Regions from separate parts of the Janthinobacterium lyxosi genome, predicted to be linked through region 1. Evidence: predicted binding sites of a transcription regulator. Region 1 holds the regulator's gene; the other holds the start of a gene.
What was found. Region 1 encodes FNR, which switches genes on or off when oxygen is low (the NO sensors DNR and NnrR bind a similar motif). Its sites were predicted from a motif close to TTGATNNNNATCAA; they were not measured.

Region 1 (7,698 bases):
AAAAGGATGTCGAGAACGTGGCCCATTATGTGCTGAGCCTGTCCGGTTCCACCTCGGACCCTGTCAAGTCGGTGCTGGGCAAGGCCAAGTTCGGCGCCTGCATGGCCTGTCACGGTGCCGATGCGAAGGGCAACCCGATGCTGGGTTCGCCGAACCTGACGGACAAGATCTGGCTGTATGGTGGCAGTGCCGATACCATCATGGAAACCGTACGCAAGGGACGCAGCAACACCATGCCGGCCTTCAGCGATTTCCTCGGCGAGTCCAAGGTGCACGTGCTGTCGGCCTATGTCTGGAGCCTGTCGAATCCCCAGACGCCCGTGAAATGACGTAATGGAACCTCAAGTCATCAAGATGTATGCGGCCCGCGAGCAAATCTACCCTCGCGAGGCCAAAGGACGCTACGCTACCTGGCGATGGGTATGCGTATGGCTTACCCAGCTGGCGTTCTACGGCTTGCCGTGGTTGACCTGGAATGGCAGGCAAGCCCTGCTGTTCGATTTGACCACGCGCAAGTTCTACATTTTCGGCGTCGTGCTGTGGCCCCAGGATTTCATCTATCTGGCGGCCCTGCTGATCATCTGTGCGTATTTGTTGTTCCTCGTCACGGCCATTGCCGGACGGGTGTGGTGCGGGTTCTCTTGCCCGCAAACGGTATACACGGAAATCTTCCTGTGGGTCGAACGCCGCATCGAAGGCACGCGCAGCGCGCGCATGGCCCTCGACAAGCAGGGCCCCTCCGTGCGCAAGGCCTTCAAGAAAACGGCCAAGCACCTGGTATGGGGCGCCATCGCCCTGTGGACGGGCTTTACCTTTGTCGGCTATTTCACGCCGATCAAGGAACTGGCGCAGGCGGTGACCACCTTGAATTTCGGTCCCTGGGAATGGTTCTGGGTCTTGTTCTACAGCCTGGCAACCTACGGCAACGCGGGCTGGCTGCGCGAGCAGGTGTGCAAATACATGTGCCCCTACGCGCGCTTCCAGAGCGCCATGTTTGACCAGGACACCCTGATCATCACTTACGATGCCAAGCGCGGCGAACCGCGTGGCGCCATGAGCAAGAAGGCCGGCAACAACGACAAGCTCGGCGATTGCATCGACTGTACCTTGTGCGTGCAGGTATGTCCGACCGGTATCGATATCCGCAACGGCCTGCAGTATGAATGCATCGGCTGCGCCGCCTGCGTCGATGCCTGCAACAGCGTGATGGACAAGGTCGAGCGGCCGCGCGGCCTGATACGCTACAGTACCGACCATGCGATGGAAAACAACTTCAATTCGAAGCAGATCCGCCAGCGCGCCATGCGCCCGCGCGTGCTGATCTACACTTCCATCCTGGGCCTGATCATCATCGCCGTGTGTACCTCGCTGGCCCTGCGCACGCCCCTGAAAATGGACGTCATCCGCGACCGCGGTTCGATGGGACGCGAAGTGGAAGACGGCATGATCGAAAACGTCTACCGCCTGCAGATCATGAACACCTCGGAGCAAAGCCAGCATTTTAAAATCAGCGTCTCCGGCTTGCCGGGCCTGACCTTGCTGACGCGCGAAGAAGTGATGTTGCAGCCGACGGAAACGCTGGGCTGGCCGATCCGCCTGCGCGTGCCGCACGGCGTGGGAGAGAAGGGCTCGAACAAGATTGCGATCGAATTGCAATCGCTGGACGACCCATCGCTGCATGTGCGTGAAAGCGCGGTATTCATCGTGCCGCGCTAATGCAGGAAGGCCAGTCCCCGGATGGGGAGTGGCCGATTAAACAGGAGAAATATCATGTCCGACAGTCTCAAGCTGCAAGCACCCGTTGCACCGTGGTACAAGCATCGCTGGCCATGGCTGCTGATGATCGGCCCCGGCCTGTCCGTCGTCGTCGGCAGCTTCATGGGCTATATCGCGTTTACGCAGCCCGATGCGCTGGTGGTGGGCGACTATTACAAGCAGGGCAAGGCGATCAACCAGGATTTGAAGCGCGACACGATCGCCAGCAACCTGGCGATGGATACCAGCTTGTCGTATGACGTGGCGCAAGCGCGCCTCAGTGGTTCCGTGCATAGCTTCGGCAAGGCTTACCAGGGTCCGCTGCAGCTGCATCTGGCGCATGCGACCTTGCCGGAAAAGGATATCAAGCTGCTGGTGCAGCCCGATGCGGCCGGCAACTTCTCGGTAGCGCTGCCGATGCTCGAGCGCAGCCGCTGGCAAGTGCTGGTGGAAAACGACAAACGCGAGTGGCGCCTGTCCGGCATCTGGACCTGGCCGCTGCAACGCAGCATCGCGCTGCATGCGGACGCAGAACTGTAAAGCTTATTTACAGACGTCGGTACCGGCCGTAATGGCTTTCAACTTGGCCGGCTGCAAGATCTCGATCTCGCGGTTGGAGACGCGCAGCCAGCCTTCCTTCTTGAATTTCGACAATAAACGGCTGACGCTCTCGATGGTCAGCCCCAGGTAGTTGCCGATTTCCTCGCGCGACATGCGCAGCTGAAATTTGCTGGCCGAATAGCCGCGCGCTTCATAGCGCGAGGCCAGGTTGACGATAAAGGCGGCAAAACGCTGGGTCGCCTGCATATTGCCCAGCAACAGCATCACGCTTTGCTCGCGCGTGATTTCCTGGCTCATCATGCGGTGGAAATGGCGCAACAGGGTCGGCATGTTGCCGAGCAATTGTTCCAGGCTGGAAAACGGAATTTCACAGACTTCGCTGTCTTCCAGCGCCACCGCATTACAGTGGTGACGGTCGGCGCTGATGGCGTCCATGCCCAGCAGTTCGCCGGCCATCTGGAAACCCGTCACCTGCTCTTCGCCGCCCGGATTGATCTGGTACGTCTTGAAGTGCCCCAGGCGGATCGCGTACAGGTTCTGGAACGAGTCGCCGATGCGGAACAGCGAGGCGCCGCGCACGATCTTGCGGCGGCGGCCGATGATCTGGTCCAGCCTGTCCATGTCGCCCACATCGAGGCCCATCGGCAGGCACAATTGATGCATGCTGCAGGTCGAGCATCGCGCACGCAACGCTTCCACGTTCACTGTGGGCAAGGTGGGAGTGAGTAGCGCTTCAGTCATGTCGGTACCTTTAAGAAAATGCAATAACGAGTTTACTGCATACACGGTTGCCGTGTGCCAATTTCACCGCAATTGCGCTGAATAAACGACGTTCTGACTTTAATTATATGGCAACATCGTCAAAAGCCCATGCGGGGAAGGCAATTTGCGCGGCGCCGCTTGCCAAGTTGATGTATTGATAGGAAAATTCCTGACAGCATTATCTGCCGCCTGTGCCGCCCGGTACTGAAAAGGAAATCATGAAGCCTCTCGGCATTAAAGCAAAAGTCGCGCTGGCCACCAGCCTGACCTCGATCGCCATGATCGCGCTGGTCACCATGATCCAGGTGCAGCACATGCGCGCCGACTTCACCCGAGTACTGCTGAGCCAGCAATCGTCCCTGATCACCCGCACCGCTGCCGAGCTCGACGACAAACTGGGCATGCTGCTGCAGATCGTCACGCTGACGGCCAGGCAGCAGCCGCCGGAATTGATCACCCAGCCCGCCCAATTGCGCGAATACTATGCGCGCCGCTCGATGCTGGTGCTGTTCGACGATGTGCTGGTGCTCGACGCGCAAGGCGCCGTCGTGGCCGACATGCCCCTCGTCACGGGACGCGCTGGCATCAACGTTGCCGAACGCGAATATTTCCAGACCGTCTTGCGCACGCGCCAGCCCATGATCACCGAGCCGATGCTGGGCAAATCGAGCGGCATGCCCATCGTGCAGATGGTGGCGCCCGTGCTGGCCGCCAATGGCCAGGTGGTGGGCGTGGTGATCGGCGTGCTGCGCCTGTACAAGGATAACCTGCTGGGCCGCCTGCGCTCGGAAAAGATCGGCAAGAGCGGCTATTACTTCATCCTCACGCGCGGCGCCGTGCCGCGCTACGTGCTGCACCCCGATACCAGCCGTTTGCTGCAGCCGCGCAAGCCGAACGCCAACCTGACGACCACCCAGTTGCTGAAGGAAGATGGCGAAGGCAGCATGGTCAGCACCAACAGCCGCGGCATCACGGCCGTCAACAGCTTCAAGCGTCTGAAGTCCGTGAACTGGCTGCTGGCCGCCTCGCTGCCCGTCGAAGATGCCTTCGAACCGTTCGATGGCGTACTCTACCGGCTGGTACTGTGGAGCATCCTCGCTTCGCTGCTGGCTGCAGCCGTGCTGGGCTGGGTCACCGTGCGCCTGCTGTCGCCGCTGGTGCGCCTGCGCGACACCCTGCTGGCCCTGCACACCAGCGGCAACCGCTTCACCCCCGTGCCGGTGCAGCAGCGCGACGAAATCGGCGAACTGACGGAAGCGTTCAACGGCCTGATGAGCGAACGCGACCGCCTGCAGCAGGAGCTCGAATCGCGCGCGGCAGAGCTGGAGCAGGAGCGCGACCGGGCCGAGGCGGCCAACCGGGCGAAGAGCGACTTCGTGGCCAACATGAGCCATGAAATCCGCACCCCCCTGAATGCCGTGCTGGGCATGGTGTATCTGCTGGGCAATACCAGGCTCGACACGGAACAGCGCAAGTATCTGACCATGGTGCGCGTGGCGGGCCAGTCGCTGCTGGGCATCCTCAACGACGTGCTCGATTATTCGAAGATCGAGGCGCGCCGCATGGAATTGTCGCCCGTCGAATTCGACCTCGATGAAGTGATGAATACCCTGGCCACGACGATGACCATGAATGCGGGCGAAAAGGAGCTGGAACTGGCCATCGCCGTCGAGCCCGACGTGCCGCGGCGCCTGGTAGGCGACGCCCAGCGCCTGCAGCAAATCCTCGTCAACCTGGCCGGCAATGCCATCAAGTTCACCGAGAGCGGCGAAGTGGTAGTGGCCGTCAGCCTGGCCGAGAGCGAAAACGGGCGCGCCTGGCTGCGCTTCGAAGTGCGCGACACGGGCATCGGCATGACGGAGCAGCAGCAGCAGCAGCTGTTTTCCGCATTTTCACAGGGCGACCAGAGCATCACGCGGCGCTTCGGCGGCACGGGCCTGGGCCTGGCCATCAGCAAGCAGCTGATCCACATGATGGGCGGCGACATCGCCGTCACCAGCAGCGAAGGCAAGGGCAGCCGCTTCTGGTTCAGCGTGCCATTCGACATGCTGGCGCAGCCGGCCGAAACGCGGCGCATGCCGGCCCTGGGCCAGTTGCGCCTGCTGGTGGCCGACGATAACCGCACCACGCGCGAACTGATCGTCAAGCTGATCGAGGCGTGGGGCTGGCTGGCCGACGAAGTGGACTCCGGCTTTGCCGCCATCGAACTGTACCGCGAACGCCTGGCGCAGCAGCAGCCCTACGACGTGGTGCTGGCAGACTGGCACATGCCCGTCATGGACGGCCTGGCCACGGCCAAGGCCATCCGCCAGGCGGCCACCGGCCAACGCCAGCCCATCGTGGTGATGGTCAACGCCTTCGCGCGCAACCACCTGGAGGAAATCTCCAGCGCCGCCGAGGCCGATGTCGTGCTGATGAAGCCGATCACGGGATCGAGCCTGTTCGATGCCCTGCACCAGGCGCTGATCACCAAGAACGGCGGCGGCGAGCAGCGCATCCTGCACCAGACGCTGGGCACGGAGCTGGCCGGCGTGCACTTCCTGCTGGTGGAAGACAATCATTTGAACCAGGCCGTGGCGCGCGGCATCCTCGAGCACATGGGCGCTACCCTGGACGTGGTGGGCGACGGCTTGCAGGCCGTGGAACGGCTGCGCACGGAGGCACTGCGCTACGACATCGTGCTGATGGACATGCAGATGCCCGTCATGGATGGCTTCAGCGCCACCCACATCCTCCGCACGGAACTGCGTCTGAACCTGCCCGTGATCGCCATGACGGCCGGCGTGCTGGCGTCCGAGCGCGAACGCTGCATGACGGCCGGCATCAGCGATTTCATCGCCAAGCCCGTGGTGGTGGAAGAGATGATGGAAGTCATCCTGCGCCACCTGCCCAAGCGCCCGCAAATGCAGACGACCGAGCCGGCACCCGTTGCCGATGAAGAAGTGTTTTCCATGGCGCCGCTGATGCGCGTGATGGGGCGCGATGCAAAGGGGCGCGGCGTGCTGCGGCGCATGGTGGAAGACGCGCTGAACAAGGGCATGTCGCCCGTGCGCGACGCCGAAACCGCGTTGCAGGCGGGCCGCCACAGCGACGTGGCGCGCATCCTGCACGGCGTGCGCGGTTCAGTGGGTACCCTGGGCACGAAGCGCCTGATCCGCGCCGCGTTTGCCACCGAGGAAGCCATCGATGCGGGCCGCCTGGACGAGGTGCCGGCGCTGCTGGCGCACACGGCGCAGGAACTGGAGCTGGTGCTGGCGGCGGCAGCGGATTGGTTGTCGCGGTTGAAGGATTAGGCCTGCAACGTAAAGCTGGGGTCAGACCCCGGAACTTTGCTCAGCGTCGCCGTTTACGCCGGTACGCCCAGGATCACGCTGGACGCCTTGAAAATCGCCGTCACATTGCTGCCGATCTCGATGCCCAGGTCGGTGCTGCTCTGGTTCGTGATGATGGCGGCTATGGTGCCGCCACGCGGCAAGTCCAGCACCACTTCGGTGTTGACAGCGCCCGTCTGCACGCGCGTCACAAGCCCGGCCAATTGGTTGCGCGCGGAAAAGCGCGCCCCTTCGCTGTCCGCCACGAGGATGATCGACGAGGCCTTGATCAGTGCGAACGCTTCCGCGCCCGGCACCAGGCCCAGGCTTTCGCTGCTGCCCTGCGTGACGATGGCCACGATGTGCTGGCCGCCTGGCAATGCCAGGGTGACTTCGTCGTTGACGGCGCCCTGTTTCAGTTCGGCAACTTTGCCCAGGAATTGATTGCGTGCCGTGGTTTTCATGGCCATTCTCCGTATGAGTAAAAGATCGTCGGCGATGCCTTCCGCCTGGCTGCCCAGCTGGCGCAGGTAGCGGGCATGCTCGCGCTCGATGATACGGAAATTGTCGACCAGCTGGCGCCCCCGTGGGGTCAACCGCGTGCCGCCGCCGCCCTTGCCGCCCGTCAAGCGCTCGACCAGCGGCTCGCCAGCCAGGTTGTTCATGGCGTCGATGGCGTCCCAGGCCGCCTTGTAGCTCATCTTGACGAGTTTGGCCGCCTGCGTGATGGAGCCGCATTCGGCGATGGCGCCCAGCAATTCCACGCGGCCGACGCCGCCCAGGTGCTCGCCGCCCACCGTCATCCATACCGAGCCTTGCAGGCCAATTTCCGCTGCCGCTGATTTATCCAATGCGTTCACCCAATGCCCTATTTTCTTCCATGCTGTCAATTTGTCCGTCGCGCAAGTACAGCACATGCTCGCCCAGGATGCGCGCATCTTCCGGATCATGTGTGATCAGGATCATGGGCACGTCCAGGCGCTGCTGCCACTGGCTCAGTTCCAGACGCATTTTGACACGCAGGGCCGGATCGAGGGCGGCAAACGGCTCGTCGAGCAGCAGCGCGGCCGGCTCGGCCACGAGCGCCCTCGCCAGCGCCACCCTTTGGCGCTGGCCACCGGACAACTCGTCGGGGAACTGGTGCGCCAGTTCCTGCAAATGAAACGCGTCCAGCCAATGCTCGACTTTCTGCAATTTTTCGCGCGCGCGCGGATTGAACCAGCCGCGGCTCAGACCAAAGCCCACGTTCTGGCGCACCGTCAGGTGCGGGAACAGCGCGTAGTCCTGGAACAGGTAGGCCACGTTGCGC
Region 2 (7,698 bases), on a different contig from region 1:
AACGCGGTGACAAGGCCAATGGCCGCAATAACGCCATCATGACGGGCCAGGTGAAACCACTGAGCAACCAGGACATCAAGGACCTGGCCGCCTACTTCCACAGCCTGCCGACTACCCTGGTCATTCACCGCTGAGTTTTAGCCCGGGTCAGGCTTTCAGTCCCACCCGGCGCGCCAGCTTGTGCAAGTTGCTGGCGTCCAGCCCCAGATGGCGCGCGGCGGCAGCCCAGTTATCCTGATGCAGGACCAGCGCTTGCCGGATGGCCTGGCGCTGGCTCGCCTCGACGATCTGATGCATGGACAGCGGCGCCGCCAGCGTGCCGCATGCGGCCGGTGCTGGCAGCAGCGCGTCTGTGCCCGCCGGCGCTTCCAGCGCATCGAGATCGAGCATATCCGTTTCCAGGGTCACGATGTCCTTGCGGTTCGCGCCGCGGATGACGGCTTTCAGCGCGGCCCGGCTGATCACGTGTTCCAGTTCGCGCACATTGCCCGGCCAGCGGTAATGGCACAGCGCGTTTTCGGCGGCGGCGGACAGGCGCAGGCTGCGCAGCCCCAGGCGCGCACGGTTCAGTTCCAGGAAACCACCGGCCAGCAGCAGCACGTCATTGCCCCGCTCGCGCAGCGGCGGAATCGGCACGGGATAGACCGACAAACGGTGGTACAGGTCGGCGCGGAACGTGCCGTCGCGCACATGCTCGCGCAAGCTGCGGTTGGTGGCGGCGATCACGCGCACGTTGACCCGGCGCGGCCGGTCCGCGCCCAGGCGCTGGATTTCGCCATTTTGCAGGGTGCGCAGCAGCTTGGCCTGTATCGACAGCGGCAACTCTCCCACTTCATCGAGAAACAGCGTGCCCCCTTCGGCCGCTTCGAAGCGGCCTGGCCGGTCGCTGACGGCGCCGGAAAACGCGCCCCGTACATGGCCGAACAATTCGCTCTCGGCCAGGGATTCCGGCAAGGCTGCGCAATTGACGTGGATCAGCGGCTTGCCGGCGCGGCGCGACAGGCGGTGCAGGCGGTGTGCGCACAATTCCTTGCCGACGCCCGTTTCTCCCAGCAGCAGCACGGGCAAGTCCGATTCTGCCACTACCTGCAATTCATGCAGCAGCTGCATGATGGCGCTGCTCTGGCCGACGAAATCGTGTTCCTCGCGCGGCGCTTGCGCATCGGCCAGCATGGCGCCGCCCGACAGGCGCAAGGCGCGGATTTCCGTTTCCAGGCGGGTCACGCGCACGGCCGCCTCGATGGCACAGGCCAGTTCTCCCAGGTCGCGCTGCGCGCGCGCGTCGAAGGTGCCCACCTGCAGAGCGTCGAGCGTGATCACGCCCCAGCGTTCGCCTTCCAGGTCGAGCGCCATGCCCATGCAGTCGTGCACGGGCAAGGGCTCGCCGGCCCGTTCGGCGATCAGACCATCGTAGGGATCGGGCAGGGAACTGTCGTGATGGAAGCACAGCACGCCGCGTCGCTGCAGGATGGCGGCCAGGCGCGGATGGTCGGCGATGGCGAAGCGGCGTCCCAGCGCGTCGCTGGCCAGGCCGGCCATCGCCACGGGACGCAGGTGCTCGCCATCGAGCTTGAGCAAGGCCACGGCCTCGCAGCCGAAGTGCGCGCGCAGGCTGCCCACCAGGCGTTGCAGGCGCACGGCCACGGGAAGGTTGGCGACCAGGTCGGTGAGTAAAAGCAGGTGGATGGCAGTGGTGGTCATAAGTACCAAGCAGGGTACAACGAACCACGGTAAACAAGGGTCATAAGGACCCTGCATTTTTCAAATCGTTGATTTAAAACAAGTTTTCCCTGGCACGTCGTTTGCGTAGGTAAGAGTGCCGAACCGGCATACAAGACCAAGGAAAGCTTGATGAAAACGACTCCCTCCCTCCGCGCCATTGCCGCCGCCGTCTGCGTCCTGGCCATGCCCCTTTCCGTGCAAGCCCAGGCGAGCCTGCCGGCCAGCGCTGCCGCCGCTGCGGCCGCTGCCAACCAACCCACTGCCGCTGCGACGCTCAAGCGCTATGAGCTGCAAACCAATATCGTCGACGGCAAGATGGTATTCATCGACGCCAAGGGCCAGGTCAATCCCGTGCTGGCGGCCAAGGTAGGTGACACGGTCGAACTCGTGCTGAAAAGCGGCGAAGGCGCCGAGCACGACCTGCTGATCCCGGAACTCAACGTGGCATCCGCCAAATTCAGCGCCAATAGCGGCAGCACCACCGTGCGCTTCAAGGTCACGCGCGCCGGCACGTTCACCTATTACTGCTCGATTCCCGGCCACCGCCAGATCGGCATGGAAGGCAAGCTGGAAGTGAGCGGCATCTCGCTGGCCGAAGCCGGAGCTCCGAAGGCTGCTGGCGCCGGCAACGCTGCCAGCGAGTCCAGCCAGGCTGCCGCGCTGGCCCTGTACACGCCCGCGCCGTCGCCGATGCGCGGCCCCGATCCCTCGGCCGTCAGCGTCGCGGCCAATCCGGCCTCCGTGCCGGCCGCCATCGGCGCGCGCGCGCCGCAGTTGCTTAAATACCGCATGGAGACGGTGGAATTGCCGGGCAAGCTCGATGACGGCACCAGTTTTACGTATTGGACTTTCAATCGCCAGGTGCCCGGCCCGATGCTGCGCGCCAAGGTGGGCGACACGGTCGAGCTGACCCTGTTCAATGCGAAGGATAGCAAGATGATCCACTCGATCGATCTGCACGCGGTGACGGGCGGCCATGGCGGCGGACAGCACACGCAGGTGGCGCCGGGACAGGAAAAGACCGTCACCTTCAAGGCGCTAAATCCCGGCCTGTACGTGTATCACTGCGCCACGCCCCTGGTGCCGCAGCATATCGCGGCCGGCATGTACGGCATGATCCTGGTCGAACCGGAAGGCGGCCTGTCAAAAGTGGACCGCGAGTATTACGTGATGCAGGGCGAGATGTACACGGGCCGTCCGCACGGTGCGCCCGTGCACCAGGAGCCGAACCTGGAAAAAATGGCCAATGAACTGCCCGACTACTACGTCTTCAACGGCGAAGTGGGCGCCCTGAGCAAGACGCACAAATTGCAGGCGAAAGTCGGCGAGACGGTGCGCATCTATTTCGGCGTCGGCGGCCCGAACAAGATTTCGTCCTTCCACATCATCGGCGAGATCTTCGACAAGGTGTATAGCGAAGGCTCCATCAGCAGCCCGAAACACGATGTGCAAACCACGCTCGTGGCACCGGGCGGCGCGACCATCGTCGAACTCAAGGTGCAGCACCCGGGCAGCTATCTGCTGGTCGACCATGCGCTGTCGCGCGCTGGCAAGGGCGCCGTCGGCGTGCTGGAAGTGACGGGCGAACCCGTGCCGGGCGTCTACCACGCCGGTGCCCGTCAATAAACCCTATTCATCCTCAAGGAACTGTTATGGAAATGATCGAGTTATCCCTGGGCCAGCTGGCCCGCCGCATCCCTGGCGCCACGCGCCTGTTCGATGCGCACCGCCTGGATTTCTGCTGCGGCGGCAACAAGACCCTGCGCGCGGCGGCCGAAGCGGCTGGCGTGGATACGGCGCCCATCGTCGAGGAACTGCGGCTGCTGGCAGGGCGCGCAGATACCAGCGGCGAGCGTGACTGGCAGGAAGCCTCGGCCACCGAGCTGGTGGAACACCTCCTGGCGCGCTACCACGCCGTACACCGCGAGCAGCTGCCCGAGCTGATACGCCTGGCGCGCAAGGTCGAGCAGGTGCATGGCGGCCGCGCCGACTGTCCGCACGGGCTGGCGGAACACCTGTCGGCCATGGCGCAGGAGCTGGAAAGCCATATGCGCAAGGAAGAAGACGTGCTGTTCCCCATGATCGTGCGCGGCCAGGGCCCCCGCGCCGGCGCGCCCATCAACGTGATGCGCATGGAGCATGACGACCATGGCGTGGCCTTGCGCGCCATGGAGGCAATGACGAACGATATCACTGCGCCGGCTGGCGCCTGCACCACCTGGCGCGCGCTCTACACGGGCTTGCGCACCTTCCGTGTAGACCTGATGGCGCACATCCATACTGAAAACAATATCCTGTTCGAGCGCTTTGCGCCGGCCGTGGTGCACTGACAAAGGAAAGACCCATGGGTCCCTATAAGAAACTCTGGTTCACCCTGATCGGTGTGCTGATTGTGACGTTTTCGCTGCTCGGCTACTACGGCGTCGAAGTCTACCGGCAGGCGCCGCCTATCCCCGCGCAAGTGCTGGCGCAGGATGGCCGGCAGCTGTTCGACCGCGAGGGCATCCTCGACGGCCAGACGGCCTGGCAATCCGTCGGCGGCATGCAGCTGGGCTCCATCTGGGGCCACGGCGCCTACCAGGCGCCCGACTGGACGGCCGACTGGCTGCACCGCGAACTGACGGCCTGGCTGGAACTGGCCGCGCAAGAGCAGCATGGCAAGGCATACGCGGCGCTCGACGGCCCCGCGCAGGCGGCGCTGCGCGAAGCGCTCAAGATGGAATACCGCGGCAACCGCGTTGATGAGGCGCAAGTGCTGCGCCTGTCGCCGCGCCGCGTGCAAGCCATCGCCAACACGGCGCACTATTACGACCAGCTGTTCTCCGACGCGCCTGCGTTGCACGCCAGCCGCGAGCATTTCGCCATGAAGGAAAATACCCTGCCCAGTGCCGAGCGGCGCGCGCAGATGACGCAGTTCTTCTTCTGGACCGCATGGGCCGCCGCCACCGAACGTCCGGGCCAGAAAGTGACCTATACGAACAACTGGCCGCATGAACCGCTGATCGGCAACCAGCCCAGCGGCGAAAACCTCGTCTGGTCGGTCGCCAGCGTGGTGGTGCTGCTGGCCGGCGTGGGCTTCCTTGTGTGGGGCTGGGCCTTTTTGCGCGACCATGACGAAGCGCTGCCGGCCGCCGGTCCGCGCGATCCGCTCACCACTTTCGCGCTGACGCCTTCGCAACGGGGACTGGGAAAATATCTGTTCCTGGTGGTGGCGCTGTTCATCTTCCAGGTCTTCATCGGCGGCTTCACGGCGCACTACACGGTGGAAGGGCAGCAGTTCTACGGCGTCGACGTGTCGCGCTGGTTCCCGTATGCGCTCACGCGCACCTGGCATATCCAGGCCGCGCTGTTCTGGATCGCCACGGGTTTCCTAGCCGCCGGCCTGTTCCTGGCGCCCCTGATCAATGGCGGCAAGGATCCCAAGTGGCAACGCCTGGGCGTCGACGTGCTGTTCTGGGCGCTGGTCGCAGTCGTCGTCGGCTCGTTTATCGGCAACTATCTGGCCATTGCGCAAGTGATGCCACCCGAGTGGAATTTCTGGCTCGGCCACCAGGGTTATGAATATGTGGACCTGGGACGCTTGTGGCAGATCGGCAAATATATCGGCATCCTGCTGTGGCTGGTGTTGATGCTGCGCGGCGTGGTACCGGCCCTGCGCCGGCCGGGCGGCGACAAGAACCTGCTGGCGCTGCTGACGGCATCCGTTGGCGCCATCGGCCTGTTCTATGGCGCCGGCCTGTTCTACGGCGAACGCACGCATCTGTCGGTGATGGAATACTGGCGCTGGTGGGTGGTGCATCTGTGGGTGGAAGGCTTCTTTGAAGTGTTCGCCACCACGGCGCTGGCCTTCATCTTCTCGACCCTGGGCCTGGTGTCAGTGCGCATGGCCACGACGGCCAGCCTGGCGTCGGCCTCGCTGTTCATGCTGGGCGGGATTCCCGGCACCTTCCACCACCTGTACTTTGCCGGCACCACCACGCCCGTGATGGCCATCGGTGCGAGCTTCAGCGCGCTCGAAGTGGTGCCGCTGATCGTGCTGGGGCATGAAGCGTGGGAAAACTGGCGCCTGAAGGAGCGTGCGCCGTGGATGGAGCAGTTGCGCTGGCCCATGATGTGCTTTGTCGCCGTCGCCTTCTGGAACATGCTGGGCGCGGGCGTGCTGGGCTTCATGATCAATCCGCCCGTGGCGCTGTACTATATCCAAGGCTTGAACACGACTCCCGTGCATGCGCATGCGGCGCTGTTCGGCGTGTACGGCTTCCTGGCGCTGGGCTTTACCTTGCTGGTGCTGCGCTACCTGCGGCCCGACTATCGCTTCAGCCCTGCGTTGATGAAGACGGCGTTCTGGGGCTTGAACGCGGGCCTGGTGCTGATGATCTTTACCAGCTTGTTGCCGATTGGCATCATCCAGTTCCACGCCAGCGTGACGGAAGGCCTGTGGTATGCGCGCAGCGAGGAATTCATGCAGCAGCCGCTGTTGCAGAACCTGCGCTGGATACGCACCTTCGGTGACGTGGTATTCATCGTCGGCGCCATCGCCATGGCGCTGCAGGTGGTGCTGGGATTGCTGGGCAAGGCGCCGAAGGCAGCTGTACTGCAGCCGCAGGCGGTGTAGCCAGGTTAGCGGCGGCGCACGCAGTCGATGTACGCATCCGTATCCGGCGGCAAGCCCGAGCGCTGCGAAGCCCAGATCATCTGGCCCAGGCATTCCATCACTTCGTGCTGGGCTGCATGGGCCGAATCGAGGCGCTGGGTGAGTTGCTGGACGGCCGGGCGGATGCCGCGCGGCTGGTCCACCTGCACCTGCTCCGTGATCGACAGATGCATGGACAGGTGCAAGAAAGGATTGGCTTGTCCGCCTTTGACGGAATAGTCGCGCGCCAGTGCCGCTTCGACATCGGAGAGCTCGTTTTCATACTCGGGGTGTTCCAGGATCCAGTCAAGCGCGATGGCTTCCATCGGCGTGAGGATTTCATGGGTGCGGTGCTTGCGCAAGGTGTCGCAAAAGAAGCGGCGCACATCGTCGGAAGAGGGGTTGAACATGGCTGAAGGACTATGGCTAAAGGGCAGCCGGCATTGTACCGCGTACATAAACAAAGGGCATCGAAGATGCCCTTTTTGCCGTCTGGCACCCGCTGGCATGACCCGATAGTCACCGTCATTTAATACCCTGCAGTAAGTATTATCCACTACCGCCGCTGCCTGGCGGTGCCAAATAACGGTGATAAAATCGCCGCTCTTGATATTTGCACTGGACATGACGGCGATTTTATTGCCACTCCGTGCTTCCATTGCCTGCACCTTCGCCACCAGATCTTGCTCTCGGGATATCCCGGAGCGCGGCAGCATGCCTATCACCATCGACATTGACCTGTCCGGCCGCCTTGGCGTGCCGGAGGCTGGACTGTTTTTCGTCAGACAAGCCGGTAGACGCGATGGTGCCGCCACGGTGGCGCGCAAGAATCATCCTTCAGTATCCAAAAATGGAGTTACGAATGCGTAAATCGCTATTACTTTTGATGTCGTGCCTGATCCTGGCGGCATGTGACAAGACCCCTCCGGCCTCGTCCGAAAAACCGGTCGACGTGCTGCTGATCGGCGCCGGCACCATGAGCGCCACCCTGGGCAGCATGCTCAAGGAACTCGATCCCTCGCTGACGATGGAAATGGTCGAGCGCCTCGACTCCGTGGCCGCCGAAAGCTCGGACGCGATGAACAACGCGGGCACGGGCCACTCGGCATTTGCCGAGCTGAACTACACGCCGGAAGCGGCCGATGGCAGCATCGAGACCAAGAAAGCCGTTGATATCAACGAGCAATTCGAAATTTCCAAGCAATTCTGGGCCTATCAGGTAGCCAACAAGCATCTGGGCGCTCCGCAAACCTTCATCAACAACGTGCCGCACATGGCCTTTGTCTGGGGCGATGCCAATATTGCTTTCTTGCACAAGCGCTATGAGGCGCTGCAAAAGCAAA

Region 2: a site for FNR is predicted at 1,770-1,783, ahead of nirK (copper-containing nitrite reductase). Genes of this name have one in related genera too.

The regions. Positions count from the first base shown of each region.
Region 1 covers NZ_JBNYXM010000001.1:359,029-366,726, reverse strand. The annotation lists gene ccoP (cytochrome-c oxidase, cbb3-type subunit III) at 1-329, shown strand, start outside; gene ccoG (cytochrome c oxidase accessory protein CcoG) at 334-1,716, shown strand; gene ACQ4WP_RS01730 (FixH family protein) at 1,771-2,295, shown strand; gene fnr (fumarate/nitrate reduction transcriptional regulator Fnr) at 2,299-3,057, opposite strand; gene ACQ4WP_RS01720 (response regulator) at 3,297-6,371, shown strand; gene ACQ4WP_RS01715 (TOBE domain-containing protein) at 6,425-7,192, opposite strand; gene ACQ4WP_RS01710 (sulfate/molybdate ABC transporter ATP-binding protein) at 7,233-7,698, opposite strand, start outside.
Region 2 covers NZ_JBNYXM010000010.1:20,269-27,966, reverse strand. The annotation lists gene ACQ4WP_RS12470 (c-type cytochrome) at 1-134, shown strand, start outside; gene norR (nitric oxide reductase transcriptional regulator NorR) at 148-1,701, opposite strand; gene nirK (copper-containing nitrite reductase) at 1,852-3,348, shown strand; gene ytfE (iron-sulfur cluster repair protein YtfE) at 3,375-4,052, shown strand; gene ACQ4WP_RS12450 (nitric-oxide reductase large subunit) at 4,067-6,337, shown strand; gene ACQ4WP_RS12445 (DUF1841 family protein) at 6,343-6,765, opposite strand; gene ACQ4WP_RS12440 (hypothetical protein) at 7,070-7,225, shown strand; gene mqo (malate dehydrogenase (quinone)) at 7,218-7,698, shown strand, end outside.